One region of the Streptomyces sp. NPDC017943 genome, then DNA from elsewhere that is predicted to be linked to it. Evidence: riboswitches for the same ligand, from Rfam matches in the RefSeq annotation. Region 1 holds a riboswitch; the other holds the start of a gene.
The links. Region 1 has a riboswitch for cyclic di-AMP ahead of ACH4C6_RS31555 (transglycosylase SLT domain-containing protein). Riboswitches for the same ligand answer to the same signal wherever they lie in the genome.

Region 1 (15,054 bases):
GGCAAGGACCGGATCAACTACTTCCCGCCGCAGGAGGTGTCCCTCGTGCAGGAGTTGTTCGACCGGGCGCCCGAGGGCTCCCTCGTCGTCGCCGCCAACCGCAACTACCCGCTGGCCTACGACTCCTACGGAAGCGTCGACCACTACTGGTTCCTCGACGACGCGCGCAGCCACGTCGACCGGATCGTCGCCCGGCCCGCCGCGACCCTCGCCACCGACATGGCCGGGGTGGAGCGGCCGGCCCGCGCCTACCTCCTGCTCACCCAGGGGCAGTACGCCAACTCCGAGATGAACGGGCAGCTCACGAAGGCGCAGCTGGACCGCATCCGGGACTCCGTCGCGGCCTCGCCGCGGTTCGAGCTCGTGGCGGAGAACGGCGCCGGGTGGCTCTACGCACTGAAGCAGTCAGGGGGAGCACAGCGATGACACCGCGGGAACTCCTGGCCCGGACGGTGCCCCCGTTCGGGGGCTGGCTGGCCCTCGCCGCGCTCGCCCTGCCCGGCGGATCACCGCTGCGCGGCGCGGCCGTCGTGCTCTTCCTGGCGGCGGGACCGGGCGCCGCCCTGGTCCGGGTGTGCGCTCCCGCCCTGGCGGCCCACCCCGCCGAAGGCCCGGCCGCCGGCCGTGAGGCGACGTTCGCGCGCCGCTCCGACCTGCTGGAGCGGCTGATGCTGGCCCTGTTCGTGTCCGTCGCGGCCGTGATGCTCGTCGCGACCGTCCTGATCGCCACGCACACCTTCAGCGCGCAGCGCGTGCTGCTGACGCTGACCCTGCTCACCACCATCGCCGCGTTCTGTCCGCCGCTGCGCGCCTCCCCGCGGGCGCGGACGACGCCGACGCCACCGGAGGGTTCCGCCCAGTGAGGTTCGACCGTCTCCGCCCCTTCCTCCGCCGCGGCCCGGACCGGGCCGGGCAGCACCGCCCGGAGCGCTCCGCCGGGCGGCGCCCCGGCGGGCCGTTCGCCTCGAAGCGGCGCCGGCTGCTGCTCACGTCCGCGACGGTGGTGAGCGCCGTCCTGGTCGCCGTCCTGGCGCTGCGCAACGCGTCGGGTCCGGAGCCGGGAGCCACCGGTTCCCGGGCCGACTGCCGTCCGACGGCCCTGCTGGAGCCGCCCTGCGGGGCCTGGTTCGGCGCGTTCGTGCCGCACGAGCGGGACGATCTGCCGGAGAAAGTCGCCGCCTACGAGCGCCGCGTGGGCCGCAAGCTCGACATCGTGTACACGTACCACGACATGTCGCTGCCCGAGGGGGCCCGCCGCGAGGGCCGGTTGCTCACCCCGGAGGAGCGGCAGGTCGGCCGGGACCGCATGCTGCTGCTGTCCTGGGAGAGCAAGTGGTGGGGCGGCACGAGGAAGCAGCAGCCGACGTGGAGGCAGATCGCCGCCGGGGAACTGGACGAGCGGGTCATCGACGTCCAGGCCCGGCGCGTCAAGGACTACGGCAGGAAGGTGTTCCTCTCCTTCGACCTGGAGATGGACACCCGCACCCCCGCCAACGGCACACCGGCGGAGTTCGTGCGCGCCTGGCGGCACATCCACGACCGGTTCCGGGACCTGGGCGTCCGCAACGTGGTGTGGACGTGGATCACCACCGGCTACCTCGACCACGCCGACACGATGAAGGCGATGTACCCGGGCGACGACTACGTCGACTGGGTCGGCTACAACCAGTACAACTACTACCGCTGCCACGACACCGGCTGGCGCAGCTTCGCCCGGACCCAGGACGCCACGCACGCGTGGATCCGCGAGCACATCTCCGGCGACAAGCCGCTGATGCTCTCCGAGTTCGGCACCGCCGCCGACACGGACCGCCCGGACCGGCAGGCCGAGTGGTACGCGCAGGTGCCCTCCGTGCTGAAGCGACTGGACGGCGTCAAGGCGGCCCTGCAGTGGAACTACCGCGACCCGGGGCCCCACTGCGACCTCGCCCTGGCCAACGACGCGGCCTGGGACAGCCTGCGCACCGCGGTCGCGGACCCGTACCTCAACCAGCCGCTCGGGTAGCCGGTGCCCCGGCGGCGATCGGCTACCGCACCACGACGCTGTCCCCGGACGACGTGGACGGCCCGGTGGTGCTGTTGCCGTAGTACACCCAGCGCCAGGTACCCGTCGTGGAGGCCTTCACGGTCGTCCTGAGCTCACCCGAGCCGTTGGCGTACACCTTCTTGACCGTGCTGTAGGAGGCGGTGCCGGCCGGCTTGAACTGCAGGCTCACCAGGCGGCCCCCGTAGGAGGCGTACTTCCTGGTCTGCCAGTCGGCCCGCGTGACCTTCCCGGTGACCGTGATGGTCCGGCCCTTGTCCACCGGCTCGGGCGAGGCGTTGACGGTCAGGCGGGAGTTGCGCTTGACCTGGACCGTCAGGTCCTCGTGGTCGGTGTCACCGCCGTCCCCGTCGAAGTGCACCCGGGCCGCGACCTTCCACACCCCGGCCTCGCTGTTGCGCATGTCCCACACGCTCGGGTCGAAGTACATCGTCTCGTCGAAGTCGCAGACGCCCGCGCTCACCCTGTGGCAGTCGCTGGTCTCGATGGCGTGCCACAGCTCGTCCCCGTTGTCGCGGTAGAGGTACACCGCCGGGTACTCCCACGCCCGGGTGGTCGCCATCCGGAAGGAGGCGGGCACCGCGACCTCCTTCGACGTCCCGATCACGATCGGCTTGCCGTCGTTCACCTGGACACGGGTGAACGCGACGCCACCCTCGGCCGCCCCGGCCGGCACCGCGGCCACGGCCGTGAACACCGCCGCGGCACCGCCGGCCACGGCGACTCTCCAGACCTGCTTCCCCACCTGATCCCCGATCTCCGTACGGAAAGGCGCCGGAGGCTCGTCCTCCGGCGCCTTACAGACGGCCGGCACGCCCGCGGGGTTGTACACCCGCACATCACGATGAGGCCTCGGTCAGCCCGCGAACTCCGGGCCGCGCACCGCCGCCCGGGCCCGCCGGTACCAGCGCCAGGCGATCGTCCTCGGCCCGTCCCGGTACGGGGCGATCCGCGCACCCGACCCCGCCAGCCAGCCCTCCACGTCGGCGAGGGTGTGGGTGCGCCGGACGATGAGCCGTGCGATGCGGTGGGTCTCGTCGCGCTCCGAGCTGAGCGCGTGCCGGACGGCGGTCGCCGTCTCGTAGCCCGCCCGGGCCGACATGGCCCGCACGCGCGGGCTGTTGTAGCCGTGCGGATAGGCGAGGTGGCGCACCTCGTGCCCGAGGGCGTCCTCCAGCACCGCCTTGGACGTGCGCAGTTCGTAGGCCAGGTCCTTCGCGGACAGGGTGTCGAGCTGGGCGTGCGTGACGGTGTGACTGCCGATCTCCATGCCGGAACGTTCCAGCTCCACCGCCCGGTCCAGGGTCATCATCGCGGCGGGCGGCAGCAGACTGCGGCCGCCCGGGGTGAGGGCGCCGGTGGTCAGGTAGGCGGTGGCGGGCAGGTCCCGCCGGGCCAGCGCCTCGGCGGTGGGGCCGGGCAGGTCGGCGAACCCGTCGTCGAAGGTGAGCAGCACGGGCCGCGGCGGCAGCGGTGCCCGCCCGGCCAGGTGGTCGGCGAGCGCGCTGATCGTGACGGGCGTGCGCCCGCTGCGCACGACCGCGTCCAGATGCGCGGCGAACTGCTTCGGTGTCACCGTGAACTCGGCGATCCAGTCCGGCGGATCGTCGCGGACGCAGTGGTAGAGGAAGACCGGGACGACCGCGCGGCCCCCCGTCCCGTCCGCCGTGCCGTCCCCCGTCCCGTCCCGCGTGCCGTCCGCCGTGCCGTCCCCCGTGCCCGGTCCCGTCCGGTCGCCGCCGCCCGTCCTCATCTCGCCCCCCGCGCCGCCGCCCGCAGCGCCCGCCGCGCCCTGAGGTAGCCGACCGGGCCGTAGAGCATGCCCCGGCGCTGCAACCGGGACAGCCGTCGCGGCCAGGGGTGGGTCCGCACGTCGTGGTCGCCCGGTGTGCCCCCGCCCGGCGTCTCGCGGACGGCCGTCAGCGCGCGGGCGTGGGCGAGGCCGCGCGGCAGCCGCGCGAGGAACGCCGGCAGCAGCCCGGGCCGGTTCACCAGGACCGCCGTGAGGTAGGCGGTGAGCCCGGCCCCGTAGCCGTAGGCCTGGGTCTCCAGATCCCGCCAGGTCTCCCGGTGGTGGTGCCAGACCAGGGCGTACGGCGTGTAGCGCAGCCGGTGGCCCTGGGCCAGGACGCGGACGAAGCCGTACAGGTCGTCCCCGCCCCGGGCGGCCGTCCCCGCCCCGGTGGCCGGGTCGAAGCCGCCCACCTCGCGCAGCACCCGGGCCCGGAACGCCATGTTGGCGCCGGAGCCGAACCGCCCCGCCGTGAACGGGAACAGCGGCTCGTCGCCCGGGGGCCTCGCCGGGTCGTACGTCCTCGGGGTGAATCCCTTGGCGAAGCCGCCGTGGCTCTCCAGCAGCACCTGGGCCGGGGTCGTGAGCCGCGCGGGCAGGATCAGGCCGGTGGCGCAGCCGAGCCGGGCGTCCGCGGAGAACGGCGCGGTCAGCTCGGTCAGCCAGCGCGGGTCGGCGACCACGTCGTCGTCGGTGAAGGCCACCACCTCGCCCGTCACAGCGGCCAGCCCCGCGTTGTGCGCGGCTGCGAGCCCCGGAACGGGCTCGCAGACGTACCGCACGCGTTCGGCGTACTTCCGCTCGATCAGCTCCCGCGTCCCGTCCGTCACGGGCGCGTTGTCGACGACGACGATCTCGAAGCGCGGGTGGTCCTGCGCCAGCAGGGAGTCCAGCGCCCTGGCCAGGTGCCCGGTGCGTTCCCGCGTGGCCACGACGACGGTCGTGGACGGCGGCGCCCCGAGCCGCTCCGGCTCCTCGCCGGGTGCCGCCGCGCACACCACCGCAGCCCGGGCCGCCAGCACGGCCTTCGGGTCCGCCCCCTCGGGGACCCGTGCGAGCAGCGTGCCCACGGGCCTGCCGCCCTTGCGCACCAGCACGAACACCTCGCCGGACGTCACCGGCGCACTGCCCGGACCCGGGACGAGCACCGCCTCCTCGGCACCCAGGTCCAGCTCGGCGACCTGCACCGCCCCGACGGCCAGGAACCGCCGTATCTCCTCCCGCGCACGTGCCGTACGGGCCATGCGCCCTCCCCCCACTCGTGTCAGGTACGGCGCAGCCGGGCCGCGCCCTTCAGGGTCCGTGCCGCCAGTGCCGCCAGCCGCGGCCGGGCGCGGACGAAGCCGTGCGCGCGGCGTACCGGCTCACGGCGCAGCCAGTGCAGTGCCGCGCCCGCCCCCGGCCGCAGCACCGCGCCCTCGTACACGGGCAGTTCGCCCGTCTTCAGTGCGTCCTTGTACTCGGCGGCGCCCCGCCCCAGGTCGAGGGTGGTGACGCCCTCGGCCGCCGCCGCCTCGGCCATGCGCAGATGCAGCACCAGACCCGGCGAGAACTTGGCGAACTCCGGATCGTAGGCCGGGAACCAGCAGGCCAGGACCGAGGCCGAACGCAGTCCGAAGTGCGCGGCGACGGGCCGCTCACCGGCGTACAGCACGGACAGCGTGCCGCTGCACTGCGCGGCCCGGGTCCGGGCCAGCTGCCCGACGAGCCGGGTGATCCACTCCTGTGCGAACCGGTCCCGGCGGCCGGTCCTGCGGTACTGCGCCGACTTCCACTCCATGAGCGTGCGCAGCGCGGCCGGGTCGCGTTCGTCGAACACGAACCGCAGGGCGCCCGCCTGCCGGCCCAGCCGGCGCTCCTTGGCCAGGGTCGTCTTGAGGAACTTCGGCGACTGGCCGCGCAGCACCGACTCGTAGGTCTCGTAGCCCTTCTCCACGTCGATGACGAACGTGGCGTGCTCCTCGGCCGCGTGCCCGACGAACAGCCGCTGCTCCGCCTCCAGGTTGTCGAAGGCGAAACTCGACAGCGAGCAGGCCCGCAGCAGTTCGCCCGTCTCCAGTGCCAGACCCGGCCGCAGGACGGCGCCCTGGGCGTCGGAGACACCGAGCCCGATGGCCCGGCCCTGCCCCAACGGGCCCCGCTCGTACGGCAGGAAGCCGACCGGCTCGGCCCCTTCCCGCACCACGGCGACGCGGGCCTGTGGCCTCACCCGGCCGACGGCCTCGGTGAACTCCGGTTCCATGAAGGGGTTGCGCGGCGCCCCCGATGCGGCGCGCAGCGCACGCCAGCGCTCCCGTTCCTCTTCGCCGAGCTCCCCGGGCCCGGCCACACGAATGCGTCCACTGCTCAACCCGACCCCCCGATCAAGTCCCCCCTGGACACAGGGAAGGTACCGCCCGGGACGGTCCCTCGGGTAGGTAGCGGAGCAAGTTGTTGCCAACCGGTGCAGAGGCCCTCAACCGGGCAATCGGCGTCCGCCGCGCGATGAAACGAAGGGGCCCGCTGTCCGTATTCTCTGATCATGGCCGCACCCCTCGCGTATTCACTCATCGCCACCGATCTGGACGGGACGTTGCTGCGCGGCGACGACACCCTGTCCGACCGGTCTCTCGCCGTGCTCGCGCGGGTGGCGGACGCCGGCGCCCAGCACCTCGTGGTGACGGGCCGCCCGGCGCCGAGAGTGCGGCCGCTCCTGGACGACCTGCGCTGCACGGGGCTCGCGGTGTGCGGGCAGGGCGCGCAGGTGTACGACGCCGGCGCGGACCGGCTGCTGTGGTCCATCACGCTGGACCGGGAACTCGCGGAGACGGCCCTCGGCAAGATCGAGGCCGAGGTGGGTCAGGTGTACGCGGCGGTCGACCAGGACGGCGTGGACGGCCTGACGCTGATCGAGCCGGGCTACCTCATGCCGCACCCGACCCTGCCCGCCGTGCGGGTCGACCGGCGCGACGACCTGTGGGGCGAGCCGATCAGCAAGGTGCTGCTGCGCCACCCCTACCTGTCGGACGACGAACTGGCGGCGACGGCCCGGTCGGTGGTCGGCTCACTGGCGACGGTGACGATGTCCGGGCCGGGCACGGTGGAGTTGCAGCCGTGCGGGGTGACCAAGGCGACGGGGCTGGCGCTGGCCGCCGAGCACCTGGGGCTGCGGCCCGCGGACACCCTGGCCTTCGGTGACATGCCCAACGACATCCCGATGTTCGACTGGGCCGCCCGCGGGGTGGCGATGGCCAACGCCCATCCCGAGCTGAAGGCGGTGGCCGACGAGGTCACCGCGTCGAACGAGGACGACGGCATCGCCGTCGTCCTCGAGCGACTGCTGGACGAGGCGGCTCAGTACGGGCCGTTGACGTTGTCGATCGAGCCGTAGCGGTCGGCCGCGTAGTTGCAGGCCGCCGTGATGTTGGCGACCGGGTCGTACGGGTCGAAGGGGGTGCCGTCCACGTGGTACGCGGCGAAGGTCGGGTCGATGACCTGGAGCAGGCCCTTGGACGGGGTGCCCGCGACCGCGTTCGAGTCCCAGTTGTTGATCGCCAGGGGGTTGCCGGACGACTCGCGCATGATGTTGCGGTGGATGCCGTCGTAGGAGCCCGGGATCCCCTTCTGCGCCATGATGTCCAGCGCCTCGCGGATCCAGCCGTCCAGGTTGTCCGCGTAGGTCTTCGTGGAGGCCTGGGTGGCCTGGGCGACGCCGCCGGCGGGCTTGGCGGCCGGCTGGGCGGCGGGCTTGGCGGCCGACTCGGCCGGGGCCGGCGACGTGGTCGCCTTCTTCTCCGGGGCGGCGGCCTCGGCGCCCTTCACCTTCAGCTTCAGACCCGGGTGGATCAGCTTGGGGTTGTCGCCGACGACGGAGCGGTTGTCCTTGTACAGCTGCTTCCAGCCGCCCGAGACGTCGTACGTGTCCGCGATGCGGTAGAGCGTGTCGCCCTTGGTCACGGTGTACGTGAGCGACTTCGCGGGCTGGGCGGCCTGCGGCAGGACGTGCGCGGCGGGCGCGCTCTGCGGCTCGGCGGCGACGGCGTTCACCGCGCCGAGGAGCGGGAGGGCCAGGGCCGCCCCGCCGGTGCCGGCTGCGACGACACCACGGGTGATCGGGTTCTTACGGGGGCGACGGTGCGTGCCTCGTCCGGGCATGGCGATGTTCCTCTCCGGCGCCTGCGAGGTGAGCTGTCGGGTTCGGGCCGGGAGGTGCCCGGCCGCGTACGGCACCGTGTGCCGTGCGCGGCTTCACCCCGAGCCGTTCCGCTGTGCGGACCGGCGACTTACCTGGGTCCCCCGCTCCTGCCCTGCGTGAGTGATCGGTTGATGGGTGCCCGGGCGGTGGCAGGATTCGGCGTCCGCCGGACAGGGCCGGAACGTATGCGAGAGCACATGTCGGGAACAAGCACGGGAGTCACATATGACGCTTGTTGACCTTGGTCGACCGGTATGGGGCACCTTGATCCTTTGCGTTCGCCAAGGCTCAACTCGCTTTCCCGGTGCGGCCGTACGTGCCGCTTCCCGAGGTCGGGCGTGAAAGGGTGGGGGTGACCCAACTCACTGATCAGGTCGCGTGGAGCAAATTCCGCAAACAAGGATTTGCATACTCAGAAGGGCAAATCCGGCATGAGCTGCTTGCTCCGGGTAAGTCGATAAATGTCTGTTCTTATGACCTGATCGAAAACATCGCGGTCCTGATCGGATACCACCCGGCCTGTAACCATGGGCGCTGGCGGTGATCGAAACGTGACCGGATACGCTGACTCGAGTGAGGGCAGCGACCTATCGACAATCCGCGTAAGCACCGCCAGACACCAGCAGACAGGAGACCCCTCGTGACCGACGTCGGGCCGTTCGGGCTGAGCGTGCGGGACCAGGCTCTGGAAGCCGATGTCCAGGCCGGACTGACGGCTGTCGAGGAAGGCTTGCTCGAGGCCACCAAGAGCGAGGTGCCCTTCATCACGGAGGCCGCCCAGCACCTGGTGCGCGCCGGCGGCAAGCGGTTCAGGCCGCTGCTGGTGATGCTCGCCGCCCAGTTCGGCGACCGGCACGCGCCGGGCATCGTGCCCTCGGCCGTCGTCGTCGAGCTCACCCACCTCGCCACCCTGTACCACGACGACGTGATGGACGAGGCCGCCGTGCGCCGCGGCGTCGAGAGCGCGAACACCCGCTGGGGCAACTCCGTCGCGGTCCTCACCGGCGACTTCCTCTTCGCCCGCGCCTCGCACATCCTGGCCGATCTCGGCCCGGAGGCCGTGCGGGTGCAGGCCGAGGCGTTCGAACGGCTGGTGACCGGGCAGATCCTGGAGACCGCCGGACCGCAGGACGGCCGCGACCCCGTCGAGCACTACCTCGACGTGCTGGGCGGCAAGACCGGCTCCCTGATCGCCGTGTCCTGCCGCTTCGGCGCGATGATGTCCGGCGCCGACGAGACGGTCGTGCACGTGCTGACGCAGTACGGCGAGCGGCTCGGCGTCGCCTTCCAGCTCGCGGACGACGTCCTGGACATCGCCTCCGACTCCCACGAGTCCGGCAAGACCCCCGGCACCGACCTGCGCGAGGGCATCCCCACCCTGCCGGTGCTCCGGCTGCGCGAGCGGGCCGCCCGGCTCGGCCTCGCCGAGGACGTCGCCCTGTGCGAGCTGCTCGACTCCGACCTCACCGACGACGCCCGGCACGCCGAGGCCCTGCGGCTGCTGCGCGCCCACCCGGCGCTGGAGCAGGCCCGCCAGGACACCGTCCGCTATGCCCAGGACGCCCGCTCGGCGCTGGCGCCGCTGCCCGAGTGCGCCGCGAAGACGGCGCTGCTGGAGCTGTGCGACGCCGTGGTGCACCGCGCCGGCTAGTCCCGTCTCCCCCCGACCCCTACGGGTCGGGGGAGAAGCCGCCCCCGCGTGTCATACCCCAGCAGTACGCGGAGTTGAGCCCGCGGTCTGACGTATCCGCCCGGCCGATTTGGTCAGATGGGAACCACGGAAGACACCACTCCTCACCTGTTCGGGTGAGAACGGCGGCTCACGGACGAGTGCGTGGACGACACGGACGGCCGCCGCCGACCACGGAGGTAGGGCACACATGGCACCGTACGCATCCGACGACAGCACGACCGGCGGGGAGGCCGACGAGCGGCAGTCCCGGCGGCGCAAGGCCGCCCGCTACGTCGTCCCGGTCACCGTGATCGGGGTGGCGGCCGCGACGATCGGCCTGGTCCCGGCGCTCGCCGACTCCGGCGACCCCGACCTTCCGGAGATCACCGCCCAGCAGCTCGTCGAGAAGATCGCGAAGTCGGACGTCGAGCAGCTGTCCGGCACGGTGAAGATCACCACGGACCTCGGTCTGCCGAACCTCGGCGGCCTGGAGTCCGGTCTGCTCTCCGGCGCCGCGGGCGGCGGCGACGGCTCCTCCGCCGACCCGACCGTCAGGCTCACCGAACTGGCCTCCGGCACGCACACTCTGCGCGTCGCCGCCGACGGCCCGGACCGGCAGAAGCTGTCCCTGGTGGAGAACGCCGCCGAGTACAGCGTCATCCACAACGGCAAGGACGTCTGGGCCTACGACGGCACGTCCGGCGAGGTCTACCACGGCACCGGTCCGCAGAGCCCGAAGGCGGAGAAGGAGCAGCCGCCCACCACGCCCAAGGACTTCGCCGAGGAGGTGCTGAAGGCCGTCGACGACACCACCTCCGTCACGGTGGACGGCACCGCGCGGGTCGCCGGTCGCGACGCCTACAAGCTGCTCGTCGAGCCGAAGCAGTCCGGTTCGACCGTCGGAGCCGTCACCGTGGCGGTGGACGCGAAGACCGGCATGCCGCTGAAGTTCACCCTGGTTCCCGCGAGCGGCGGTTCGGCCGTCGTGGACGCCGGCTTCACCAAGGTCGACTTCTCCAGGCCGGCCCCCTCCACCTTCGACTTCACCCCGCCCAAGGGTGCGAAGGTCACCGAGGAGAAGGACGCCGGCAAGGAGTTCGGCAAGGCCGCCGAGGAGCACGCCCGCAAGGGCGGGCACACCCCGGAGTCCGGGAAGGACCTGGGCGAGGGCCCCGACGGCATGAAGACCATCGGCGAGGGCTGGAACGCCATCGCCACCTTCGATACCGGCGGCGAGGGCGTGCCCTCCGGCGCGGGGGCGGGCGGCGGCGCCCTCGGCGACTTCGTCGACTCGCTCGGCGACAAGGTGACCGGCAGGTTCGGCTCGGGCACGGTCTTCTCGACCCGCCTGGTCAACGCCCTCGTCACCGACGACGGCCGGCTCTACGTCGGCGCGGTCACCAAGGACGCGCTCGTGAAGGCGGCCGACGCGGGGAAGTGACCCGCCGGCGCGCCGGGGGAGCGGGAGCACCAGGCCGCGCCCCCGGCGCTCACTTCTCGTACAGGAACCGCGCGGGCGGAGCCTCCTGGGCGAAGAACGTCTTGGCCCGGGCCAGCGCCTCGGTGTCGGCGAGCACGTCACCGGGCTTGCTGCCGTTGCCGAGCAGCACCCCGCCGAACCGCATCCCCATGTACGCGGCCGAGTTGTGCAGCGTCCCGATCAGCGGGTCGGCCACCACCTGCTCCTCGTGCGCGAGGGCGGTGACGCCCCACAGCGTCCGTCCGGCCAGGGTCTCCTTGAAGTCCAGGCCGGGCGTGCGCAGCCAGCCGGACCAGTAGTCCAGGTAGCGCTTGGTCTGCGCGGAGACCGAGTACCAGTACAGGGGCGAGACGATCACGATGTCGGTCGCCCCGAGCGTGGCGTCGAGCAGCAGCGCCACATTGCCCTCGGTCGGACGGACGTGGTCGCTGTCGTGCCGCAGGTCCTCGAAGTCCGGCACCGGATGGGCGGTCAGGTCGAGCCACTGCTGTTCGGCATCGGCCGGCAGCTGCTCGGCGGCCCGGCGGGCCAGCAGCTCGGAGTTCCCGTCGGAGCGGGCGCTGCCCAGGACGAAAAGGAAGCGGCGGGTCATGGCTGTTCCCCCTGAATGATGGGCGTCGGTCAATTACAGGCGCTTGCATCATATGCGCACGCAAGTAAATCCGCCAGGGTCCCGTCCGCCGGGGCCGGCCCGGCGACGGGCCCGGGCCTCCGCCTCCCGCGCCACGGCCAGCAGCAGCGCCTCCCGTCCGTGCGGTGCCACCAGCTGCAGCCCGGCCGGGCAGCCGTCGCCGCCGAACCCGGCCGGCAGGCTCAGCGCCGGATGCCCGCTGAGGTTGAACGCCCAGGTGAGGGAGGTGGAGTAGCGGTCACCGGGGCCTTCGTGGCCGTGCGGTGCCGTGGGGGCGGTGGGGGTGAGCAGCAGCTGCGCGCCGTCGAACAGCTCCGCCAGCCGCCGGTCGTTCCGTGCCCGCACGCGGTGGGCCCCGTCCGCCCCGGGCCCCGGACCACCCGCCGCCCGCCCGGCCCCCGCCGCCCGCAACGCGAGCCACGCCGGCCCCGGGTCGGCGAGCCCCACCGGCACGCGCGGCCGTACGAGCCGGACCACCCCGGCCGCCACGAGCCGCTCCACCGCGGCCCGGGCCAGCGCCACCGGCTCCGGGTCGGGCACGGCGAAACCCAGGCCGGAAGACCAGACGGCGGTGACGGGCAGCGCCACCGCGGGCGACGGCGGCTCCCCCGACACCACCCGCCACCACAGCTCCGCGTCCCGCGCCGACCGGGCGAGCACGCCGGGGGCGGCGAGCCCCGTACGGTCGGCGGAGGGCAGCCGTCCGTTCGTCGCCTTCAGCCCGAGCACCCCGCACCACGCCGCCGGGATCCGCACCGACCCGGCCCCGTCCGCGCCGGTCGCCAGCGGCACGAGACCGGCCGCCACCGCCGCGGCGGCCCCGGCCGAGGAACCTCCCGGCGTCCGGTCGGCCCGCCACGGATTCACCGTCCGCCCCCGGGCCCCGAGCCCCCAGGTCTGCCACGCCGTCCCCGGCCCGGGCACGGAGGTCGCGCCCACGACCACGCACCCGGCCTCGACCAAAACCCCCGCGGAACGCAGCCCGTGACGGCCCTTCACGGCGACGGGGACGCCCGCGAGGGGCAGGGGCCGTCCGCCCGGGGCGCCGCCCTCGTCCAGCAGCGCGTCCACCTCCGCCGCCCGGCGCAGTGCCTCCTCGGGCCACACCTCCAGGAACGCGCACAGGTCCGGATCGGCCCGTGCGATCCGGCGCAGTGCCGCCGCGGCCACGTCGGTGGCGCGCAGGCGCCGGGCGCGTACGGCCGCCGCGATCCGGGTGGCGGACAGCCCGGTGGCCGTCAGCGCGCCGCCCCGGTGAGGCGGGCCAGGGCCTCGGTCTCGCGGGGCGGTCCGCCGGGCTCGCCGAGCCGCCAGGCCGTCACCCACGGCACGCGGTACACGTCGATCACCGCCTCCAGGGATCTGACGCGCTGGACGAGCGGGCGCGGCAGCCGGCCCGGGGCGTCGGCCACGAGCACGACGGCGTCGAGGTCGAGACCCGGCGGGGCCTGGCCGCGCCGGAAGGCCTCCACCGCCGCGGCGGCCGAGCCCAGACCGGCCGCGTGCGTCCGGGCGACCAGCAGCACCGAGCGCGGGGCACCCGCCCCGGGCCAGGAGCGGCCGCTGTCGTACCCGCCGTAGACCGCGGCGAGGGTGGAGACGCCCGCGCCGCCGTGCGTGCCGACCCAGGAGAAGCTCCGCGGCGCGGCGCGGTCGTGCACCGGCTGCGGCGCTCCCGGCCCGGTCGCGGTCACCGGGCCGCGCAACCAGATCTCCGGCCCCTGTCGCCCTGTGGGCATGCCCCTCTCCTCCCTCGTGTGTTCGGTGCCCGCGCCCCGCGGAACGATCCCCTCCGGCAGGCGTTGTCCTTGGGACGAGCCTGTGACACCGCGGTGACGTGAGAAGCGTGGGCGAGCGGACACACTCGACAGTAGGTGTACGACGCCGAGTGAGGGGACGATGTCTCGACTCAGCCGCGAGAAGAAGCGGGAACACAAGCAGGCCGTGCGCGCGGCGGCCCCGGCGACGCCGATCGAGGTCCACGTCCCCCGGGCGGGGACGGGCTCCCCGGCGGGTCCGGGCGGGGCCTCCGACGGCGCGTCGGTCGGCGGGGTCCCGGTCTTCGCGGCCCCCGGCGAGGAGATCCAGCGGGCCGTGCTCGACCGGCTCCACCACATCGCCCTGGCCACCGGTCATCCCGTGCTGGCCACGGTCGACGACGAGCGCATCGGCTACGTCGTCCCGCTGCGCGTGGACCCGGACGGCTCCAGCCACTTCACGGCCGAACCCGTCCCCAGGGCACCGGAGCGGCAGGCGTCTGGTTCCGGTGTGCCGGGGCGGCCGGGTTCTGTTCCCGGGGTGCCGGAGCGGCAGGGGTCTGGTTCCGGGGTGCCGGGGCGGCCGGGTCCCGTCCCCGGGGTGCCGGAGCGGCCGGCGTCTGTTTCCGGGGTACCAGAGCGGCAGGCGTCTGGTTCCGGGGTGCCGGAGCGGCAGGGGTCTGGTTCCGGGGTGCCTGGGCGGCCGGGTCCCGTCCCCGGGGTGCCGGAGCGGCAGAGCCTCCTTTCCGGGGGCGCCGAGCCGCAAGGTGCCGCCGATGCGACCGCCGAGCGGCAGCCCGGGCGGGAGGACAGCGCGACCCACGTCCTGCGCCCCGCGCCGGAGCGGGGCGCCGCCCCGACGTTCCCGCTGCGGGCCGTGCCCGAGGCGCAGCCCGCCGGCGACTCCGTCCCGACCTTCGCCCTGCGCGCCGTACCGCAGGACGCGCCCCCGGCCCCGCCGTCGGCCCCCGGCACCGTCGCGCCCCCGACCGGTTCCTTCGGCCCGCCCCCGCCCATGGAGGCCAGGCCGCTGCCGGTCCCCGAGGACGCCCCGGCGCCGCGGCCCCAGCCGATGCCCGAAGCCGCCCTGCTGGCGGCCGACCCCGACCCCAAGCCCACCCCGCCGCGCGGGTTCGACGCCGTCGCGGAGGCCGTGCTCGGCGACGAGCCCCTCACCGCCCCGGGCGATCCGAACGCCCCCGCGGTGCTCGCGGAGCCGGTCGCGCGGATCAACGAGGCGGTGAAGGAGGGCCGGATCGACGCGGCCGCGGAACTGGCGGAGCAGACCGTCGCCCGGGCGTCCGGCACGCTCGGGCCGGAGCACCCCGAGGTGCTCCGGCTGCGCGAACTCGGTGCCTACATCTCGTACTTGGCGGGCGATCCGCTCCGGGCCTTCCGGATGTCGCTGGACCTGGCCGGTGCCCGCCGCCGCGCCGGTGACGCGGAGGGCGCCTACGGCAACGTGCGCAGCGCCGCGACCGCCTGGCGGGCGGTGCGCGACGCG
Region 2 (15,054 bases), on a different contig from region 1:
GTGGAGCTGGAGCCGCTGTTCGCCTGCAACCTCAAGTGCGAGGGATGCGGCAAGATCCAGCACCCCGCCGGGGTGCTGAAGCAGCGGATGCCGGTCGCCCAGGCCGTGGGCGCCGTCATGGAGTCCGGTGCCCCCATGGTGTCCATCGCCGGCGGCGAGCCGCTGATGCACCCGCAGATCGACGAGATCGTGCGTCAGCTGGTGGCCAAACGGAAGTACGTGTTCCTGTGCACCAACGCCATGCTGCTGCGCAAGAAGATGGACAAGTTCACGCCGTCGCCCTACTTCGCCTTCGCGGTGCACATCGACGGGCTGCGCGAGCGGCACGACGAGTCCGTGGCCAAGGAAGGCGTGTTCGACGAGGCCGTGGAGGCGATCAAGGAGGCCAAGCGGCGCGGCTTCCGGGTCACCACCAACTCCACCTTCTTCAACACCGACACCCCGCAGACGATCATCGAGGTGCTGAACTTCCTCAACGACGACCTCGAGGTCGACGAGATGATGATCTCGCCCGCCTACGCCTACGAGAAGGCCCCCGACCAGGAGCACTTCCTCGGCGTCGAGCAGACCCGCGAGCTGTTCAAGAAGGCCTTCTCGGGCGGCAACCGGCGGCGCTGGCGGCTCAACCACTCCCCGCTCTTCCTGGACTTCCTGGAGGGCAAGGTCGACTTCCCCTGCACGGCGTGGGCGATCCCGAACTACTCGCTCTTCGGCTGGCAGCGCCCCTGCTACCTGATGAGCGACGGGTACGTGCCGACGTACCGCGAGCTCGTCGAGGACACCGACTGGGACAAGTACGGCCGCGGCAAGGACCCGCGCTGCGCCAACTGCATGGCGCACTGCGGCTACGAGCCCACGGCCGTCCTGGCCACCATGGGCTCGCTCAAGGAGTCGCTGCGCGCCATGCGCGAGACGGTCTCCGGGAACCGGGACTGAGGACGTGACCACCGTCCCGCTGGGCATGCCCGGGGTGCCGGTGCGCCCGGTCGCGCCCCGGCGCGCCTCGCGCACCGTCCACGTCGGCCCGGTGGCCGTGGGCGGCGACGCCCCGGTGTCGGTGCAGTCGATGACGACGACCCGCACCTCGGACGTCGGCGCCACACTCCAGCAGATCGCCGAGCTCACCGCCGCCGGCTGCCAGATCGTCCGGGTCGCCTGCCCCACGCAGGACGACGCGGACGCCCTGGCGGTCATCGCCCGCAAGTCGCAGATCCCGGTGATCGCGGACATCCACTTCCAGCCCAAGTACGTCTTCGCGGCCATCGAGGCCGGCTGCGCGGCCGTACGCGTCAACCCCGGCAACATCAAGCAGTTCGACGACAAGGTCAAGGAGATCGCCCGGGCCGCCCGCGACCACGGCACCCCGATCCGCATCGGCGTCAACGCCGGGTCGCTCGACCGGCGGCTGCTGCGGAAGCACGGCAGGGCGACCCCCGAGGCGCTCGTGGAGAGCGCCCTGTGGGAGGCGTCCCTGTTCGAGGAGCACGGCTTCCGCGACCTGAAGATCTCCGTCAAGCACAACGACCCGGTCGTGATGATCGAGGCGTACCGCCAGCTCGCCGGGAGCTGTGACCATCCGCTGCACCTGGGAGTGACCGAGGCGGGACCGGCGTTCCAGGGCACGATCAAGTCGGCCGTGGCCTTCGGGGCGCTGCTGTCCCAGGGGATCGGCGACACCATCCGGGTGTCGCTGTCCGCGCCGCCCGCCGAGGAGGTCAAGGTCGGCATCCAGATCCTGCAGTCCCTCGGGCTGCGGGAACGCCGGCTGGAGATCGTCTCCTGCCCCTCCTGCGGACGCGCCCAGGTCGACGTGTACAAGCTGGCCGAAGAGGTCACCGCCGGGCTGGAGGGCATGGAGGTGCCGCTGCGCGTCGCCGTCATGGGGTGCGTGGTCAACGGGCCCGGCGAGGCCCGGGAGGCCGATCTGGGCGTGGCCTCCGGCAACGGGAAGGGGCAGATCTTCGTCAAGGGGCAGGTCGTCCGGACCGTGCCCGAGTCGAGGATCGTCGAGACGCTGATCGACGAGGCGATGAGACTCGCCGAGCAGCTGGAGCAGGACGGCGTGGGGCCGGGGGAGCCTGCCGTCACCGTGAGCTGAGCAGCACGGAAACCGAAGGGGGCCCGTAAGTGACGATCCTGGAGAGCATCCGCGGACCACGCGACCTGAAGGCGCTGTCCGAGGCGGAGTTGAGCGCACTGTCCGCGGAGATCCGGGAGTTCCTGGTGCACGCGGTCGCCAGGACCGGGGGCCACCTGGGCCCCAACCTGGGCGTGGTGGAGCTGACCCTGGCCCTGCACCGGGTCTTCGCGTCGCCGGCCGACCGCATCCTGTGGGACACCGGCCACCAGGCGTACGTGCACAAGCTGGTCACCGGCCGGCAGGACTTCTCCAAGCTGCGCGGCAAGGGCGGCCTGTCCGGCTACCCCTCGCGGGAGGAGTCCGAGCACGACGTCATCGAGAACAGCCACGCCTCCACCGCCCTCGGCTGGGCCGACGGGCTCGCCAAGGCACGCGAGGTGCGGGGCGGGAAGGGCCACGTCGTCGCGGTCGTCGGCGACGGGGCGCTCACCGGCGGCATGGCCTGGGAGGCCCTCAACAACATCGCGGCCGCCCGGAACCGGCCGCTGATCATCGTGGTCAACGACAACGAGCGCTCCTACGCCCCGACCATCGGCGGGCTCGCCGACCACCTCGCCACTCTGCGCACCACCGACGGCTACGAGCGGGTCCTGGCCTGGGGCAAGGACGTGCTCCAGGGCACGCCCCTGGTGGGCGGCACCCTCTACGAGGCCCTGCACGGTGCGAAGAAGGGCTTCAAGGACGCCTTCGCCCCGCAGGGCCTGTTCGAGGACCTGGGCCTGAAGTACGTCGGCCCGATCGACGGCCACGACATCGGGGCCGTGGAGTCCGCGCTGCGGCGCGCGAAGCGCTTCCACGGGCCGGTGCTCGTGCACTGCCTCACGGAGAAGGGCCGGGGCTTCGAGCCCGCCCTCGCCCACGAGGAGGACCACTTCCACACCGTCGGCGTCATGGACCCGCTCACCTGCGCCCCGTTGGCGCCGGCGGGCGGCCCCTCCTGGACGTCCGTGTTCGGCGAGGAGATCGTGCGGATCGGCGAGGAGCGACAGGACGTGGTGGCGATCACCGCCGCCATGCTGCACCCGGTCGGCCTCGGCGCGTTCGCCGCGCGGTTCCCGGAGCGGGTGTGGGACGTCGGCATCGCCGAGCAGCACGCGGCCGTCTCGGCTGCGGGCCTGGCGACGGGGGGACTGCACCCGGTCGTCGCCGTCTACGCCACGTTCCTCAACCGCGCCTTCGACCAGCTGCTGATGGACGTGGCCCTGCACCGCTGCGGGGTGACCTTCGTCCTGGACCGGGCCGGGGTCACCGGCGTCGACGGGGCCTCGCACAACGGCATGTGGGACCTGTCCGTCCTGCAGGTCGTGCCCGGACTGCGCATCGCCGCGCCCCGGGACGCCGACCAGCTGCGGGCCCAGCTGCGCGAGGCGGTCGCCGTGGACGACGCGCCGACCCTGGTCCGCTTCCCGAAGGAGTCGGTGGGGCCGCGCATCCCGGCGATCGACAGGGTGGGGGGAACCGACGTCCTGCACCGGGCGCCGGACCCGCGCGTGCTGCTGGTGGCGGTCGGTGTGATGGCGTCCGTCTGCCTGCGGGCCGCCGAGCTGCTCGAGGCCCGCGGCATCGGCTGCACCGTCGTCGACCCCCGCTGGGTGAAGCCCGTCGACCCCGCGCTGCCGGCCCTGGCCGCCGAGCACGACCTGGTCGCCGTCGTCGAGGACAACAGCCGGGCCGCCGGCGTGGGCTCGGCCGTGGCGCTGGCCCTCGGGGATGCGGAGGTCGACGTGCCCGTGCGGCGCTTCGGCATCCCGGAGCAGTTCCTCGCGCACGCCAAGCGCGGCGAGGTGCTGGCCGACATCGGCCTGACCCCCGTCGAGATCGCCGGACGGATCAGCGCGAGTCTGACCGTCAAGGAAGAGCAGTCCAAGGAGTCACAGGAATGACCACCGCCGAATCCGCGTCGGAGTCGTCGCAGGCCGGGGAGTTCGACCTCGGCGCGCTGCTGGCCGAGCGCGGGGCCGAGCGCTACGAGCTGCACACCCGGTACCTCAACCACCAGCTCCCGCGCATGCTGCACACCATCGGCTTCGACAAGGTCTACGAGCGCGCCGAGGGCGCCTACTTCTACGACGCGGACGGCAACGACTACCTGGACATGCTCGCCGGGTTCGGGGTGATGGGGCTCGGCCGCCACCACCCCGTCGTCCGCAAGGCGCTGCACGAGGTCCTCGACGCCTCTCTCGCCGACCTGACCCGCTTCGACTGCCAGCCGCTGCCCGGCCTGCTGGCCGAGAAGCTGCTGGCGCACAGCCCGCACCTGGACCGGGTGTTCTTCGGCAACAGCGGCACCGAGGCGGTCGAGGGGGCACTGAAGTTCGCCCGGTTCGTCACCGGCAGGCCCAGGGTCCTGTACTGCGCGCACGCCTTCCACGGCCTGACCACCGGCGCGCTGTCCGTCAACGGCGAGTCCGCCTTCCGCGACGGCTTCGCCCCGCTGCTGCCCGACACGGCCGTGCCGCTCGGCGACCTCGACGCGCTGGAGCGGGAGCTGGACAAGGGCGACGTCGCGGCCCTGATCGTCGAGCCGATCCAGGGCAAGGGCGTGCTGGAGGGCCCGCCCGGCTGGCTGCGGGCCGCGCAGGAGCTGCTCCACCGGCGCGGGGCCCTGCTCATCGCCGACGAGGTGCAGACGGGCCTCGGCCGTACCGGGGACTTCTACGGCTACCAGCACGAGGACGGCGTGGAACCGGACCTGGTGTGCGTGGCGAAGGCACTGTCGGGCGGCTACGTCCCCGTCGGCGCCACCCTCGGCAAGGAGTGGATCTTCAAGAAGGTCTACTCGTCCATGGACCGGGTTCTGGTCCACTCGGCGAGCTTCGGGTCCAACGCCCAGGCCATGGCGGCCGGCCTGGCGGTGCTGTCGGTGATGGAGAACGAGCAGATCGTCGCGGGCGTACGGGCCACCGGCGAGCTGCTCAGGTCCCGGCTCGCGGCGCTCACCGACCGCTACGAGATGCTCGCCGAGGTGCGCGGCCGGGGGCTGATGATCGGCATCGAGTTCGGCCGTCCGAAGTCGCTGAAGCTGCGCAGCCGCTGGGCCATGCTCCAGGCGGCGCGCAAGGGGCTGTTCGCGCAGATGGTCGTGGTGCCGCTGCTGCGGAAGCACCGGATCCTCACCCAGGTCTCCGGCGACCACATGGAGGTGATCAAGCTGATCCCGCCGCTGATCATCGGGGAGCGGGAGGTGGACCGGTTCGTCGAGGCGTTCACGGCCGTGATGGACGACGCCCACGACGGCGGACTGATGTGGGACTTCGGCAAGACCCTCGTCAAGCAGGCGGTCGCCAACCGCTGAATCCGGCCCGCTTTGCCTGAGAGGCAAGAAATTTGCCGCACAGGCAAACCTGCGGCTGAATGGAGGCATGAGCTCCTCCGAGAGCGAGCGGCCGCCAGCGGCCGGCTCGCCGGCCGAACCGGCCCCCGGCGCCCTGCCGGCCGCGGTCGCCCCGCAGCTGCGGGCGCTGCGGCGGCAGGCCTCCCTGACGCTGGAGGCCGCGGCCCGCGCCGCCGGGCTGTCGCCCGCGCATCTGTCCCGGCTGGAGACCGGCCGGCGCCAGCCCTCCCTGCCGATGCTGCTGGCACTCGCCCGCATCTACGGTACGACGGTCTCCGAACTGCTCGGCGAGACGGTCGCCGAACGGGACTCCGTCATCCGCGCCGCCGCCATGGAACCCACCGCGGCGGGCGGCTGGACCTACTGGCAGGCCGGCGCCCCCGGCCGCGGGATGCAGGCCCTGCGCGTCCACGTCCCCTTCGGCTCTCAGGGCGACATCGTGCGCGTCCACCCCGGGGAGGAGTGGCTGCACGTGCTGCGGGGCCGGCTGCGGCTGCGCCTGGCCGACACCCTGCACCGGCTGGCGCCCGGCGACAGCGCCCACTTCGACTCGCTGACCCCGCACCGCATCGCCGCCGAGGACCACGACGGCGTCGACCTGCTCTTCGTGCACACCCTGCTGCAGAGCCCCACGGCCGCCCTGTGCCTGGGCCCCAACCCTGGAGAGACGACATGAGCGACTTGGAGGAGAAGTTCCCCCGGGCCCTGTGGGTGCGCCTGCTGGTCTACCTGATCCTGGGACACGTCTTCGCCGCCTTCATCTACCTGCTGTTCGAGGTCGGGGCGAAGTAGATCGCGGCCGGGGCCGGGGTCCGGGAGGTCCTCAGTCCAGCAGCCGCTCGCGCAGCCGCTCCCGGGTCTCGGGAGCGAGCCCCAGCCCCTGCTCCAGATAGGCGTCGACCCCGCCCCAGGTCTCCTCGATCGTGTCGAAGGCGGCCGTCAGGTACTCGGCGCGCGCGTCGAACAGGGGGCTGAGCAGTTCCATGACCTCGGGGGAGTAGGCCGAGGCGTGCGAGCTGCTGCGGTGGACCTTGTAGCGGCGGTGCTTGGCGTTCGACTTCAGGTAGTCGTCGACGATCGCCTCCCGCTCGACGCCCACCGCCAGCAGCGTCACCGCCACCGACAGCCCCGCGCGGTCCTTGCCGGCCGCGCAGTGCATCAGCGCCGGGACGCTGTCCTGCGCCAGGGCGTGCAGGACCCGGGAGTGCTCGCCGGTGCGGTCCTTGACGATCGAGCGGTACGAGGCGATCATCCGGGCCGCGCCCTTGCCGTCGGCCAGGATCGCGCGCAACTGGTCCAGGTCGCCGTCGCGGACCATCGTCCAGAACTCGGCGCCGTCGGCCGGGTCGCTCAGGGGCAGGTTCACGTTGCGCACGCCCGGCAGCGTGACGTCCGGCCCCTCCAGCTTCTGGTCGGCCGCGTTGCGGAAGTCGAAGATCGTGTGCAGGCCCAGTCCGGCCAGGAAGGCGGCGTCCTCCCCGGTCGCGTGCGCGAGGTGGCCGCTGCGGAACAGCACGCCCGGGCGCACCCGCCGTCCGTCCACCGTCGGCAGTCCGCCGACGTCGCGGAAATTGCGCACTCCGGTCAGCTCGGGCTCCGTCGACGGGACCTGCTGTGTCACGAGGGCTCCTCCCCATCGGTGCCGCCGCCGCGGCTCGCCGGCGGGCACCACCCGACGATACGACATGCCTGCCTGGGGCAATCAGGTGTCCACAGCCGTCACCGGCGTCCCGGCACCCGAGGGGCGGGCGACGGGGCGGTGGCCGTCCGGGTGCCGGGATCGTCGTCCATGTTGAGCGGAAGTGGCAGTTTGGTCCGAATGAGGCGCTTCGGCCGCTTCGCCACAACGTGCCCTGGTCGGCGCCGAGATGGGGAGAGGGGGCGTGACCATCGTCATATCCGTGACGATGTGTTGTCGCCATGTGCACGTAATTCGGGCAATTATCCGGGACATTGGGAAAAGCGGAAGATCGTGGATCCACGCTCGGTGACGGCGGAGAACACCGGTGCCTCAGGGAAAACACCGTCACGCGCAACCACAGGCTTGTCCCTTCGCGTCCCGGTCGCTTACGTTCCACACCGATCCGGACGGACGCCTAATCCTGCCGCCGCCCGGTGCCCGCACCCACTGACCCGACGTACGGCAGGAGCGGGGGACCCACAGGTACGACGCCTGTTCCGGTTCCCGGAACGGCTTGGGGTTCAGTCGCGCCACGGCGCGGCCGGGCATCTCCAGCCCGCACCCGACAGCTCACCTCGCAGGCGACGGAGAGGAATTCGCCATGCCCGCGAAGGGTAAGCACCGCCGTCCCAAGACCCAGCGTTTCACCCGCTCCATCGCCGTCGCCGGCACCGGCGGCGCCGCTCTCGCGCTCCCGCTGATGGGAGCCGCCGGCGCCCACGCCGCCACCCCGCAGACGGCTCCGGACAAGGCGGTCCAGTCCGCTCCGGCCCCGGAGAAGAAGGCCGCCGAGAAGACCGCCGGTGCCCGCACGTACACCGTGAAGGCCGGCGACTACCTCGCGAGGATCGCCGCCGACCAGCACGTCAGCGGTGGCTGGAAGAAGCTGTACGCGGACAACCGCGACGCCGTCGGCGACGACCCGTCGCTGATCCACCCGGGCCTGAAGCTCTCCCTCGGCAAGAAGGCCGCCGCGAGCCAGGCCCCGGCGAAGCCCGCCCCCAAGGCCTCGGCGGAGAAGCCCGCGAAGAAGTCCGCCGCCGAGTCCTCCGCGGACACCTCCGCCAAGGCCGGCACCGCCGCGAAGCCGGCCGCCGCCGCGCCCGCCGCCCAGGGCAATGCCAGTGGCTTCTCGCTGCCGGTGGACGGCGCGTCCGTCGGCACCCCCTACCGCATGTCCGGCAGCATGTGGTCCAGCGGCTACCACACCGGTGTCGACTTCGTCGTCCCGACCGGCACCTCCCTCAAGGCCGTCGGCGCGGGCACGGTCGTCTCCGCCGGCTGGGGCGGCGCGTACGGCAACCAGGTCGTCATCAAGCTCAGCGACGGCAACTACGCCCAGTACGCCCACCTGTCGCAGCTGTCCGTCTCGGCCGGCCAGACCGTGACCGCCGGGCAGCAGATCGGCCTGTCGGGCGCGACCGGCAACGTCACCGGACCGCACCTGCACTTCGAGATCCGCACCACGCCCGACTACGGCTCGGACGTGGACCCGGTCGCCTACCTGCGCTCGCACGGCGTCTCCGTCGGCTGACCGACCGCACCCCACCTGCCTGACACGCCGCCGAAGGCCGGACCCGAACGACCGGGTCCGGCCTTCGGCGTGTGGCGAGCACCCCCAACGCCCCCGTGGACATGCGTATTCCGGAGTTGACCAACCCTTGGGGAGTGGCCTTTCTCACCGCCCGTCAAGCCCTGCCTACGGTCGCGTAGGTCACATTCGAGGGTGAATCATGAACGGCTGTGGCAGACGATTCGAAGAGTGACAGCAAAGCAGTGATCGGGTCGTACGTGGCGCTGGGGGACAGCTTCACCGAGGGCGTCGGCGACCCCGGCCCCGACGGGGCGTTCGTCGGCTGGGCCGACCGGTTCGCCGTCCTGCTCGCCGACCTGAGGCCCGAGGGCGACTTCCGGTACGCGAACCTCGCCGTGCGCGGCAAGCTCCTCGACCAGATCGTGGCGGACCAGGTGCCGCGGGCCGTCGAACTGGCCCCGGACCTCGTCTCGTTCTGCGCCGGGGGCAACGACATCATCCGGCCCGGCACCGACCCCGACGAGGTGGCCGAGCGCTTCGAGCGGGCGCTGCTGCGGCTCACCGCCGCGGCCGGCACGGTGATGGTGACGACCGGGTTCGACACCCGGGGCGTGCCCGTGCTCAAGCACCTGCGCGGCAAGATCGCCACCTACAACGGACACGTCCGGGCCATCGCCGACCGGTACGGCTGCCCGGTGCTCGACCTGTGGTCCCTGCGCAGTGTCCAGGACCGCCGGGCCTGGGACGCCGACCGGCTGCACCTGTCTCCCGAGGGGCACACACGGGTGGCGCTCCGCGCGGGCCAGGTGATGGGCCTCGACGTGCCCGCCGACCCCGAGCAGGTCTGGCCGCCGCTGCCGCCGCGCGGGGCGTTCGACATGCGGCGCGACAACGTCCAGTGGGCGCGCGAGTTCCTGGTGCCGTGGATCGGGCGCCGGCTGCGCGGGCAGTCCTCCGGCGACCACGTGACGGCCAAGGGGGCCCTGTCCCCGGACGACATCCGGATGCGGATCGCGCCCGTGGCGTGAGACCCGCGCCGGGCGGGCCGGACCGCTACCCGGCGGGCGACGCGGCCGGTTCCAGGCCCAGTTCCCGGGCCAGGGCCTCGTCCGCCCACTGCTGGGCGCGGGCCCGGGGGACCGACCCGGGGTAGGACGTCAGCTGGACGGCGAGGCCGTCGAGGAGGGCGGTGAGGCGGAAGGCGGCCCCCGGGGGATCGGGGCAGGGGAACTCGCCGGCCGCCACGCCCTCCGCGATGACCTCGGCCAGGGCGGCCTTCCACCGCCGGTCGAGATCCTCGGTGACCTCCCGCAGCGCCGGCTCGCGCAACGCGGCCGCCCAGCCCTCGATCCACAGGCGCCAGCCCTTGGCCTGGCCGGTCGGCGCGTACCACCGCACGGCCGACCGCAGCCGGCGCAGCGCCGGTGACCGGCGGCCGAGCAGCCTGCGCAGGTGCGCGAGGTCGGCCTCGGCGGCGTGCCGGAACGCGGCGGCGACCAACTGCTCCTTCGAGGAGAAGTGGTAGAGCACCAGCGCGTTGCTCACCCCGAGCGCCGAGGCCACGTCGGCGATCCTGACCGCCGCCACGCCCCGCGCCTCGATCTGCTCGATGGCGGCCCGCAACAGCTCCCCGCGCCGCTCCGCGACACTCAACCGGACTCTCGTCACACCGTCACCCTATCCACGCGGGCACGGCCCCCGGCGTACGGATCCGGCCGGTCCCGCACGTCAGCGGTGCCAGCCGAACCGGTGCGCCAGCTCCGGCAGCCGGTCCGCCGCGAGCGCGTGCGCGGCGGACCGGGGCGTGGTCCCGCCGGCCTGCGCGCGGGTCAGCGTCCGCTCCACCAGGTCGCGCATCGCACGGCGGATGTGCGCGAACGCCTCCTCGGCGTCGGGGCCGACGTCCCCGAAGAGGGTCCACCACCACCAGGCGTTCGTCCCGGAGTTGACCACGACGTCCGGCAGCACCGTCACGCCCCGCGCGGCCAGCAGGGGCTCCGCCTCCGCCGTGACGGGCATGTTGGCCGCCTCCACGACCCAGCGGGCGGTGATCCGGGCCTGGTTCTCCGCGTCGATCGCGTACGACACGGCCGCCGGCACGAGCACCTCCGCGTCGGCCGACAGCCAGGCGCCGCCGGGCAGTTCGAGGTCGCCGGGGCGCAACACCGAACGGTCGACCGTGCCGTGGGCGTCACGGGCGGCGAGCAGGGCCTCGACGTCCAGCCCCGCCGGGTTGGCGATCGTGCCCTTCAGGTCGGCGACGGCCACGACCGGCAGACCCGCGCGGGAGAGGAACCGGGCCGTGGCCCCGCCCATGGTGCCCAGCCCCTGCAACGCCACCCGGGTCCCCGCGTAGGGCACCGCGGCCCGGTCCAGCGCGGTCAGCGCCGCCTCGGCCACCCCGCAGCCGCCGACCAGCTCGTCGAGGCCGATGCCGTCCACCTCGAGGGCGAAGGCGTCCGCCAACCGGCGCCGCGCCGCCGCCTCGTCCTCCAGCAGCGGGTACACCGCCTGGATCGAGGAGACGAGACCCGCCTCGGCGGCGGCCCGGTCCACCACGTCCTGACCGAGTCCGAGGTCCTCGCCCGTCGTCCAGAAGCTCTCGATGTACGGGCGCATCGCCCGCAGGTACCGCACCAGGAGCGGGTACGCCTCCGGGTCCCGCGGGTCGCAGTCGATGCCGCCCTTGGCGCCGCCGAGCGGGACGTAGCGGCCCGCGGGGTCGTAGTGCAGGGCCTCCTTCAGCGTCATGCCGCGGGCCAGACCCGTCACCTCGTCCAGGGTGCAGCCGGGCCGCATCCGCAGGCCGCCGCTGGCGACACCGCGCACCAGCCGGTCGACGACCAGGAAGCCCTGCCGGCCGGTGAGGTGATCGGTCCAGGTGAGGGACATCCAGGGACTGGCCATATGGGCTCCTTCGCCACCGGGCTACTGAATCGCCGGTCAGTATCCCCCCTCGCGGGGCGCCGGTGCACGGGTGGGGCCGGAGGGGCCGACCATAATGGAAAGCCTGACCGACTCCACCTGGAGGTACCGTGGCCGGTTTCCGTACCCTGAGCTCCGGGCTCCGCGCGCTGCGCCCCGGGGCGTTCGGCGCGGACCCGAGCGGTGAGCGCATGGCGCGCATCCGCCGATCGCCCCACTTCGCGGACGGGGTCTTCCAGAACCCCGGCGGCCCCGCGCGGACCCGGCCCTCGGGCTCCACCCTGGACTTCGCGAAGGTCTTCTTCGACAAGGAGACCCGCCCGCGGCGCACCCCGCAGGGCGCCGTGCCGGTGCACTCCACCACGCTCGCGGACATCGCCCGGCCCTCGGCCACCGGCCTGCGGCTGACCTGGACGGGGCACTCCAGCGTCCTCGCGGAGATCGACGGCCGGCGGGTCCTGTTCGACCCGGTGTGGGGCGAGCGCTGCTCGCCGTTCCCCTTCGCCGGCCCCAAGCGGCTGCATCCCGTCCCGCTGCCGCTCGCCGCGCTCGGACCCGTCGACGTGGTGGTCATCTCGCACGACCACTACGACCACCTCGACATGCCCACCATCAAGGCGCTGGCCGGCACGGACACGCTCTTCGCGGTCCCGCTCGGGGTCGGCGCCCACCTGGAGCGCTGGGGCGTGGCGCCCGGCCGGCTGCGCGAGCTGGACTGGCACGAGTCGACCGAGGTCGGCGGTCTCACCCTCACCGCCACCCCCGCCCGGCACTTCTGCGGCCGCGGCCTGCGCAACACCCAGCACACCCTGTGGGCCTCCTGGGTCGTCCAGGGCGAGGAGCACCGGATCTACCACAGCGGGGACACCGGCTACTTCGACGGCTTCAAGGAGATCGGTTCCGCGCACGGCCCGTTCGACGCCACCATGATCCAGATCGGCGCCTACTCCGACTTCTGGCCGGACATCCACATGACCCCGGAGGAGGGCATGCGCGCCCACCTGGACCTCCAGGGCGGGCCGGACCACGGCCTGATGCTGCCGATCCACTGGGCGACCTTCAACCTGGCCACGCATCCGTGGGCGGAGCCGGGCGAAGGGACGCTGCGGGCCGCCCGCGCCGTGGGGGCCCGGATCGCCCTGCCCCACCCGGGCGAGCCGTTCGAGCCGACGGCCGAGTCCGTCCCCTCGGAGCCGTGGTGGCGCGGGGTGGCGCTCGCCCCGTCGGGCCGCCGGCCGGCGGCCGTCGAGGCCGTCACCGACAGCACGATCAAGACGGTGTCCGACCGGGCAGCCGTGGCCCAGGCCGATACCGTGAGTGACGGTGACCGGAAGGCCGGTACGGGCACCGAGGGCGCCGAGTCGCTCCCGGCGGGCTGAGCAGGGGCGCACGAACGATGGACGGCGAGGGCCGGGGAGCGGATGGCTCCCCGTCCCTCGCCGTCTTCGTGTGACCGTCCCTGAGCAGGTCGGATCGTGCTGTTGCCGTTCCTGAACGAAATCCTGAGGGGGTTATCGGTCTGTCGTACGAGCCCTCATACCAGAGCGGGACGCTCTCCGTATGAGTTTGTCAACTGCCCACCGCACATGATGCGCTGACGACTACTGTCAGTGGCCGTCGGGAAACGGACGGACCAAGGAGCGGGGGCCGGCACGTGCAGGCGCAAGGCGGACGAGGGAGTCGACGCGGCGGGGACCCCCGCTGCCCGCGCACCACCGACGCCGGCGCCGCCGCGGGCCCCGGCCCGGGACGCCACGCCAACCCGGACCGGAACGCGGCCGGGCGGCCGCGGAGCGAGGCTGCCGACACCCGCGGCGCACGGCAGCGACCACGCGAAGCCGGGCGCATCACCCCGGGCGCCCCGGCGCGCCAGCGGCCACGCGAACCCCGGCGCACCACCGCGAGCGCCCCTGGCCCCGACGCCCGACGGACCAGCACGAGGACACCGATGTCACACCTCCGGCCACCGGCCGTACGCGCAGACCGCCGTGAGGGCGGGCGGCACGGGCGGCCCGCCTCCCGCCCCGCACCCGCGCTGCCCGAGACCCACATACGGTCCCAGTTGCTGCGCATCGCCGTGCTGCCGCCGGTCGCCGTCGCCCTCAGCGGCTGCGCGGCCGTCCTCTTCACCGTCCGCTCCACCGGCGCACGCCCCGGGCTCACCTTGTGGGCCGTGCTCGCCGGCGCGCTGTCGGTGACCCTCGTCGCCCTCGTCGTGGCCGCGGTGGCCGCCGGCCGCGCCGCCCGGTCCGTGCACGACCGCGTCGGCGTCCTGCGCCGCGCCACGGCACGGCGCGAGGCCGACCTGCGGGCCCTGGTGGAGGCGCTGCGCCGCGGCGACGGACCGCCGCAGGCCGGGGCGCGGGACCACAGCGGCGGCCCCGGCACGGACGCCGACGACCTCGACCTGCTCAGCGCCGATCTGACCCGGGCTCACGACAGTGCGGTCACTGCCGTCGTCCAAGCCTCCCAGCTCTCCAGCCAGGCGGGCAGCGAGCAGAAGCTCGAGGTGTTCGTGAACCTCGCCCGGCGGCTGCAGTCGCTGGTCCACCGCGAGATCTCCCTCCTCGACGAGCTGGAGAACGAGATGGAGGACCCCGACCTGCTCAAGGGGCTCTTCCACGTCGACCACCTCGCCACCCGCATCCGCCGTCACGCCGAGAACCTCGCGGTGCTCGGCGGGGCCGTCTCCCGGCGGCAGTGGAGCAACCCCGTCGACATGACCGAGGTGCTGCGGTCGGCCATCGCCGAGGTCGAGCAGTACTCCCGGGTCAAACTCGTCCCGCCGATCGACGGGCAGCTGCACGGGCACGCCGTCGCCGACGTCATCCACCTGCTGGCCGAACTCGTCGAGAACGCCACGGTGTTCTCCGCCCCGCACACCCAGGTCCTGCTGCGCGCCAACCTGGTCACGTCCGGGCTCGCCGTCGAGGTCGAGGACCGCGGCCTCGGCATGCCCGTCGAGGAGCAGACGCGGATGAACGCGCTGCTCGCCGACCCGGACCAGGTGAACGTCGCACGGCTCCTCGCGGACGGCCGCATCGGCCTGTTCGTCGTCTCGCAACTCGCCCGGCGGCACGGCATCACCGTCCGCCTCCAGTCCAACATCTACGGCGGCGTCCAGGCCGTGCTCGTGGTGCCGCAGGCGCTGCTCGGGGTGGAGGCCGGGGCGCCGGAGGCCGGTGCGGGTGCGGAGCCGCAGGGTGGGGTCGTGACGGGTGCGGTGGCGACGGGCGGGCAGCCCTCCCCGCTCCCGCAGCTGCCGCGGACCGGGCAGTCCGGGCAGTCCGGGCAGTCAGATCATGCCGATCACGCCGGGCAGGCCAATCAGGCCGGGCAGTACCGACAGGTCGGTGGGAGCGGGCCGGGCGGGGAGAGCGGGCAGGGGGAGAGGCACGCGGCGAACGGCCGCTCCGCGGCATCCGTTCCGGCCCCGACGG

Region 2: linked by a shared signal. The riboswitch ahead of ACH4C6_RS08830 (peptidoglycan DD-metalloendopeptidase family protein) and the one ahead of ACH4C6_RS31555 (transglycosylase SLT domain-containing protein) in region 1 are both predicted to bind cyclic di-AMP.

What each region holds. Positions count from the first base shown of each region.
Region 1 covers NZ_JBIRHH010000013.1:7,991-23,044, reverse strand. The annotation lists gene ACH4C6_RS31595 (glycosyltransferase) at 1-426, shown strand, start outside; gene ACH4C6_RS31590 (hypothetical protein) at 423-863, shown strand; gene ACH4C6_RS31585 (glycoside hydrolase family 26 protein) at 860-2,005, shown strand; gene ACH4C6_RS31580 (hypothetical protein) at 2,028-2,789, opposite strand; gene ACH4C6_RS31575 (polysaccharide deacetylase family protein) at 2,901-3,797, opposite strand; gene ACH4C6_RS31570 (glycosyltransferase) at 3,794-5,080, opposite strand; gene ACH4C6_RS31565 (GNAT family N-acetyltransferase) at 5,101-6,171, opposite strand; gene ACH4C6_RS31560 (HAD family hydrolase) at 6,358-7,206, shown strand; gene ACH4C6_RS31555 (transglycosylase SLT domain-containing protein) at 7,170-7,970, opposite strand; cyclic di-AMP (ydaO/yuaA leader) riboswitch at 7,974-8,143, opposite strand; gene ACH4C6_RS31550 (polyprenyl synthetase family protein) at 8,651-9,661, shown strand; gene ACH4C6_RS31545 (outer membrane lipoprotein carrier protein LolA) at 9,891-11,123, shown strand; gene ACH4C6_RS31540 (flavodoxin family protein) at 11,173-11,754, opposite strand; gene ACH4C6_RS31535 (amidase family protein) at 11,803-12,963, opposite strand; gene ACH4C6_RS31530 (DUF6668 family protein) at 13,032-13,532, opposite strand; gene ACH4C6_RS31525 (tetratricopeptide repeat protein) at 13,693-15,054, shown strand, end outside.
Region 2 covers NZ_JBIRHH010000002.1:849,698-864,751, reverse strand. The annotation lists gene hpnH (adenosyl-hopene transferase HpnH) at 1-936, shown strand, start outside; gene ispG (flavodoxin-dependent (E)-4-hydroxy-3-methylbut-2-enyl-diphosphate synthase) at 941-2,098, shown strand; gene dxs (1-deoxy-D-xylulose-5-phosphate synthase) at 2,128-4,023, shown strand; gene ACH4C6_RS08850 (aspartate aminotransferase family protein) at 4,020-5,435, shown strand; gene ACH4C6_RS08845 (helix-turn-helix domain-containing protein) at 5,503-6,150, shown strand; gene ACH4C6_RS08840 (DUF6126 family protein) at 6,147-6,266, shown strand; gene ACH4C6_RS08835 (tyrosine-protein phosphatase) at 6,298-7,095, opposite strand; cyclic di-AMP (ydaO/yuaA leader) riboswitch at 7,591-7,752, shown strand; gene ACH4C6_RS08830 (peptidoglycan DD-metalloendopeptidase family protein) at 7,757-8,689, shown strand; gene ACH4C6_RS08825 (SGNH/GDSL hydrolase family protein) at 8,932-9,717, shown strand; gene ACH4C6_RS08820 (TetR/AcrR family transcriptional regulator) at 9,743-10,357, opposite strand; gene ACH4C6_RS08815 (Glu/Leu/Phe/Val dehydrogenase dimerization domain-containing protein) at 10,418-11,596, opposite strand; gene ACH4C6_RS08810 (MBL fold metallo-hydrolase) at 11,725-12,993, shown strand; gene ACH4C6_RS08805 (sensor histidine kinase) at 13,563-15,054, shown strand, end outside.